Linked DNA regions of Brasilonema sennae CENA114. The main gene of each other region encodes a partner of the protein of the gene in region 2 in a complex. Links are inferred from orthologs where the notes say so. Each region holds a gene or a part of one and is shown on either strand. Other genes may lie near its edges. The genes, in order: DP114_RS19660 and DP114_RS23945.

Region 1 (3,149 bases), 1.0 Mb from region 2 along the record:
GAGAAAGATTGGTAGTTGTAACATCCTCTTTGGATGCTGATATCATCTGAGGTTTGATACGACGAGCTACTCAAAAAGCAACCGCTGCGATACGCCTCTGGCGTCTGCCCTTTGGGCAATCGCCCTGAGTGAGTCTTCCTGCTAGAGCATCGCACCCCCTCCTCCCACTACTTTAAAGTTGATAAATATGGGTAAGTGGGTAAGTGGGGGAGTAGGGGGAGTAGGGGGAGTAGGGGAGGCAGTGCGGTCTTGGGGTTTCCCCAAGTGGAGCAACTGCCGTGGAGTCAAATGTATCAGGATTTTTGTGAAAGGGTATTACTGCTTATACCAAGCTTGTCGCCACTTCTTCATTTGTGCAATTTCTTGTTGTTGAGAAGTGATGATATTTTGAGCCAGTTTCTTGATTTCAGGGCGCTTGGATTTATTCAATGCATCTTGCGCCATTGTCACCGCTGCTTCATGATGTGGAATCATTGCATTGATGAAACGCAAGTCAAAGTCGTTATCAGCCGCTCCCAAGTCCATGTCCATTCGCATAGCTTTAGATTGTTCAGGAGACATTTCCATCATGTGATTCATCTGGGTATTCCAAGCCATTGGCGTGCTAGGTGCTTTGGGATACCATGCTGTGCGCCACTGTTTCAACTCAGCGATTTCTTTGTTTTGAGCTTTGATGATTTCCTGTGCCAGCTTTTTGATTTCAGGACGTTTTGATTTCTGCAGGGCAACTTTAGCCATCACCACAGCACCTTCATGGTGTGGAGTCATCGCATCAATGAACCGCAAATCGTAGTTCGCATCGGCTGAACCTAAATCCATGCTGTGATTCATGTCACTACTATGATTCATACCACCGTGGTTCATCTGCTGCTTGTCGCTAGCCTCAGTTGCAGTGGTGTTTGGGGCTTGAGTTTGATTTTGGGAAGTTGTTGTAGAACAGGCGCTTAGGGATGCGAGTGCGATAAAGGTAACTGTAAAAAACCCAGTTTTCCAAGAAACACGTTGCATAGAATTTTATCCATATTATGGTTTGTAGCTCTATTGTGAAATCTCCAGTCAACTAGAGAGTCAACTATAATGTTTTGCTATAGTCGTTCACTGTTGGTGCAAAATCCTATGCCCTGGAATTTTCTCCCCAATTTCTGAGTAGTGTAAAGACGTTGCACTGCAACGTCTTGACAAATGTTAATCTCCCAAATAAATACCCAAACCACGAGCAGTTTTGACTAAAGTATCCTCTGGGTTGACAGCTCTATACTGAGCGATCGCCTCAGCAATGGGTACAGGAAAAACTCGGCGATTTTGCCATGTTACCATGTAGTCATATTTACCTTCATCAATGAGGTTTACTGCTGCTACACCAAAGGCAGCTGCCACGAGTCGATCCAGTGGTGAAGCGGTTCCACCCCGTTGGATGTGTCCTAATACTGTGACTCGGGTTTCTGCACCAATGCGATCGCTAATTTGATCAGCTAAGTATTGACCAATACCACCATACCGAGATTGACCCAAGCGATTTGTCATTGTGATACTTTCACCTTCTTGAGTACGAACTGCCTCGGAAACAATAATTAAACAATAGTTTTTGCCTTTTTCTTGGCGCTGTTTAATTTTGTTGCAGATGTGGTCAATCGTGTAGAGAATTTCTGGAATTAAAATCACATCTGCGCCCCCTGCAATTCCCGCAGCAATGGCAATGTGTCCTGCATCACGACCCATGACTTCTAAAATCATGACTCGACTGTGAGAAGCAGCTGTAAAATGTAACCTATCGAGTGCTTCTGTGGCAATATTAACTGCAGTATCAAAACCGATAGCATGTTCAGTAATCCCAATATCATTATCAATCGTTTTGGGAATACCTACTAAATTAATCCCGCCTTGTTGTGCCAAGCGACGGAGAATAGCCAAGCTACCATCGCCACCAATCCCAATCAAAGCATCTAAACCGAGTTGATGGTAGCCTGCAATGATTTCTTCTGAGCGATCGCATACACTGCCATCAGCCATAGGAAAAGCAAAAGGATCACCTTTGTTGGTGGTTCCTAACATTGTCCCACCAGAAGTTAACAGCGGGTCAACTTGGTCGATTTCCAGTTTTGTGAATTGCGGTGGACGCGCCATTAATCCCACAGTTGCTTGACGAATTCCCAGCACTTCCCAACCTTTTCCACAAGCACAATGGACAACAGCTCTGATCACTGCATTCAAACCAGAGCAATCTCCTCCACTAGTAAGAATGCCAATACGCTTGTATTTTCCCATATGTTCTTTAACATTTCAAATGTGAAATATATTTGGTAGTACATTAAAGATTAGCAGCATTCAATAACCGAAAATCCCAGGGTTGGGAACTGTATGCAGAAGAACTAGTGCGATAGTCAAGAAGAAGGGTGTGGGGCATGGGGTGTGGGGTGTAGTTTAATTGGTGGGAGCTTGCACCCTTCTATTCCGGAGGTAGGTGTACAAAAATACAATTTTCTCTTTTTCCCCTACACCCCTATCAAATGAAGTTAAAAGTTAAAAGGCAAAAGGCAAAAGAAAAAATTCCTTCTTTTTACTTTTTACTTGGTTCTTTTTACTTGTTTTGCCCTTACACCCTAGTTTCGGTCAGACAGCACTACACCAGAGAAGCCAGTACTCGAAAGTGAGTGTTACAGCTTGTAAGCGCAAAAGCGACGCTAAGGGCGTAAGCGCAAAGCGTTCTTATGGCATACAAAGCAGCCATGCTGTAAGTATAAGCTGATGCTTCTGACTCATCGTCCTAGGGGTCTGTTTTAAACACAGGCTCCTTTTCTTTTTATACTTGTACAAACACCTTGCTTTGATCACGCTTGTGCTTTTTTAAGTCTAAATTCCAGTACTTTAGGAGAGTCTTTCATGAAGATATCAGATGCAGATAAGGCAAAACGAATCGTATCTCCCTGGTGGCGCTGGCCTCTTGAAGCTTTCTTCCCGGATAAAAAATTTGATGGACAATTCCAAAATCCAGGTAATGAACAAGTTTTTGATTTTGACGCAGTGATGGAATCTTTTGATCCAATCACCATGATTACATCTGAGATTACTTATTATCCAGAAAATGATAAGCGTGAACTTTTTGCAGTATTTGTCTCTGGGCTGGGACAAAGTGAGTCAGAATCTTCAAA
Region 2 (3,298 bases):
TGGGTATTTTCCAAATAAAAATGGGATCGACCAGAACCATACTCCGTAAACGCTGCGGATTAATCCTTGCCCATATAACAGCTAGTTTACCTGTCCAGGAGTGCGCGACAACATGAGCAGATGACCATCCCAAGCTATCCATCAGTGCTTCTAAGTCTTTGATCGCACTCTCAAAACTATAATCTTTCTCTGGTTTGTCACTCTCACCATGACCGCGCATATCTGGCGCGACTATATGGTAATCTGGGGCTAAGTCATCTCCTAGGCTCGACCAAACTAGGGCGTTGTCGGCTAAACCGTGTAATACCAGTAAAGGTTCTTGACCTTGGTTCCACTCTAAATAAGAAAGTTGGATATCAGGTTTCGATAAGGTTTGACGTATTGGCATGATCGCAGATTACCAGACTTTGACAGGTTTTTAGTTCTACAGATTTAGAAATCGATTTATTTGTTTTACTTTCTTATCAAAAAAAAGCGTTTCTACACATCCGTAGGTTTTATTTTGTCTGGCAATCAAACAATCTGAGCCTCTCACGCTTCGGTAGAAAACTGCTAGCAGCATATCAAACAAACACCATTCACCCTGTTCCCTATTCCCTATTAAGCGTTAAGCGTTAAGCGTTCCCTCAATAGACACCAAAGTGGATTTTAGATTTGCGATTAATCCTAAATCTACAATCTAAAATCCAAAATCTAGTTACCGATTGACTGCTGCAGCTTCTCGCGCTGCAGTTGCTTGCTCTGGGTGAATACCCAGGCGGGTAAGGTTAATTCTGCCTTTGTTATCAATTTCTCGCACTTTTACAATCACTTCATCACCAACTGTGACTTCGTCCTCAACTTTGCCAACACGGTAGTCAGCCAGTTGGGAAATGTGGATCATCCCTTCCTTGCTAGGAAGAAATTCCACAAAAGCACCTATTGGTATAATTCGTGTAACTTTCCCTGCGTAGACATCACCTTCATTGAGCTTTCTTGTCATGCCTTGGATGATGAGCCGTGCTTTCTTAGCCTTGGTTTCATCCACAGCAGAAACCGTCACTGTGCCATCATCTTCTATATCTATTTTAGCACCGGTCTCTTCGGTGATACCCTTAATCGTCTTGCCTCCTGGTCCAATCACCAGACCAATCATGTCTGGATCAATCCGGATAGTCAACAGACGTGGGGCATAAGGTGACATTTGAGGGCGCGGTTGATCGATTGTCTGAAGCATTTTCTCCAGAATATGCAACCGTGCTGCTTTGGCTTGCTCGATCGCTTGGGAAATTATATCCAAGGATAGACCGGATATTTTCATATCCATTTGTAGGGCGGTTATGCCTTTGTCTGTCCCGGCAACTTTAAAGTCCATATCGCCCAAAAAGTCTTCTATACCCTGAATGTCAGTCAGGACTCGGACTTCGTCGCCTTCTTTTATCAAACCCATTGCAGCACCACTAACGGGTTTGGAAATGGGTACGCCTGCATCCATCAATGCCAGTGTCGAACCGCACACTGAACCCATTGAGGTGGAACCGTTGGAAGAAAGCACTTCCGATACCACCCGAATCACGTAGGGAAATTGTTCTTTGGGCGGTAATACGGGTAGCATTGCTCTTTCTGCCAGTGCTCCGTGACCTATTTCCCGACGTCCTGGTGCACGTAAGGGTTTTGTTTCCCCAACGGAGAACGGTGGAAAATTGTAATGGTGCAGGTAACGCTTATGTTGATCTTGTTGTAAGTCATCAGCCAGTGATTGAGCATCTCCTGGTGTACCAAGAGTGCAAGCAGATAGCACCTGAGTTAATCCCCGGTTAAATAGACCGCTACCGTGGACTCGCTTGGGCAAAATGTCAACATCACAAGATACAGGACGTACTTCATCAAGCTTACGACCGTCAACGCGAACATTATCTTCGATGATTTGACGGCGCATCAGCTTTTTAGTAAGGTCTTTGAAGGTATTATCAAGAGCCTTACTATTTGCCAATGCGGCAACGCGGACAGAATCTTCTTCGCTAAGTTCTGCGATCGCAGCTTTAATCGATTCCTTGACTGCATCTAAAGCTGTATCGCGCTGTGTTTTGTCAAAATCAAATTGTGACAGAATTTCCTTAATTTCAACAACAGCGCGATCGCGTATATAGTTTTCCAGCGTTGAGTCTACCTCTGGTGGCTCTTCGTGTGGAATTTCTATACCAATTTCAGCCATCAAATCTTGCTGCGCCCTAATCAGATCCTGTACGGCTTCGTAGCCAAATTCAATTGCTTCGATAATGTCTCTTTCTGAGAGTTGATTTGCTCCTGCTTCCACCATGATCACGCCTTCTGGTGAACCAGCAACGATCAAATCTAGGTCCCCAGCTTGAATTTCTGCATAGGTCGGGTTAATGATAAAATCATCTCCTACTAACCCGACACGCACTGCCGCCATTGGTCCGTTAAATGGTATTTTTGCCATTAAGGTGGCGATCGAAGCACCTGTGACTGCTAGCACATCAGGTGGCACCAACTCATCCATCGAGAGTGTCAGCGCAACAATTTGCAAATCGTCTCGCAACCAAGACGGGAACAAAGGACGTAGTGGACGGTCAATTAAACGACTAGTGAGAGTTGTTTTTTCTGGCGGACGACCTTCTCGCCGCATTATTCCTCCGGGAATCCTACCTGCCGCATACAGTCTTTCTTCGTAATCTACTGTCAACGGAAGAAAATCAATGCCCTCTCTGGCTTGTGATCGCGTAGCCGTCACCAAAACTGTTGTGTCCCCAGATTCTATCAACACCGAGCCACCAGCCTGGGGAGCTAAATGACCAACCTTCAGTCGAATATCCCGTCCGTCAAAGGATATTGACTTCTCAAATTCTCCCATTCAATTTTTTTTCCTTCTATGCACGCTATTCTCTCTCTGTGGCAATCCTAACATTTATGCCCTCTGGCTGGCGTCACTCACACACCTAAAGATCAACAACTTTAGACTTGAGCACCCAGTATCAAGTTTGCTGACAGTGGTGGGATTAGAGTACCCATGAGCGATTGCTCTGGTCAAATCTTAATAAAGATGCGGGTAATGGATAGCTGGAGTTCGGGGAGGGTTTGGCACAGGTGTATTCTATTGCAAATGCAAGTGCGCTATAATCAGCAATCAGCCTGAATACTACTAGCTAGCTCTGTTTGCAAGGAAGTTGTTTTGAGGAATATATTTTCTCTTTAACAATAGCAAGCTTTGATCCTTTTGTGATCTTTTATTCTTCTAACTCTATGAAACTTCTACTAATACCAAGTTGTATTGTCTTGAAGAAGAACACATAGGTCA

What was found.
Region 1: DP114_RS23945 (region 2) and DP114_RS19660 share a complex: the UniProt entries of both Bacillus subtilis proteins name them as parts of the possible RNA degradosome complex. The link is inferred for Brasilonema sennae CENA114 from one-to-one orthologs.

Annotation. Positions count from the first base shown.
Region 1 is NZ_CP030118.1:4,674,837-4,677,985, reverse strand. The notes cover bases 226-3,040. They hold DP114_RS19660 (ATP-dependent 6-phosphofructokinase), read right to left. Parts: upstream 2,266-3,040; coding sequence 1,186-2,265; downstream 226-1,185. Other genes in these bases: DP114_RS19655 (hypothetical protein), read left to right, coding at 2,881-3,040; DP114_RS19665 (DUF305 domain-containing protein), read right to left, coding at 316-1,008. Outside these bases: DP114_RS19670 (GUN4 domain-containing protein), read left to right, coding at 1-15; more of DP114_RS19655, read left to right, coding at 3,041-3,149. UniProt on the Bacillus subtilis protein: Catalyzes the phosphorylation of D-fructose 6-phosphate to fructose 1,6-bisphosphate by ATP, the first committing step of glycolysis.
Region 2 is NZ_CP030118.1:5,716,765-5,720,062, reverse strand. What follows is about bases 277-3,240. They hold DP114_RS23945 (polyribonucleotide nucleotidyltransferase), read right to left. Parts: upstream 2,855-3,240; coding sequence 698-2,854; downstream 277-697. Other genes in these bases: DP114_RS23950 (alpha/beta fold hydrolase), read right to left, coding at 277-388. Outside these bases: more of DP114_RS23950, read right to left, coding at 1-276. UniProt on the Bacillus subtilis protein: Involved in mRNA degradation. Catalyzes the phosphorolysis of single-stranded polyribonucleotides processively in the 3'- to 5'-direction. Necessary for competence development in Bacillus subtilis.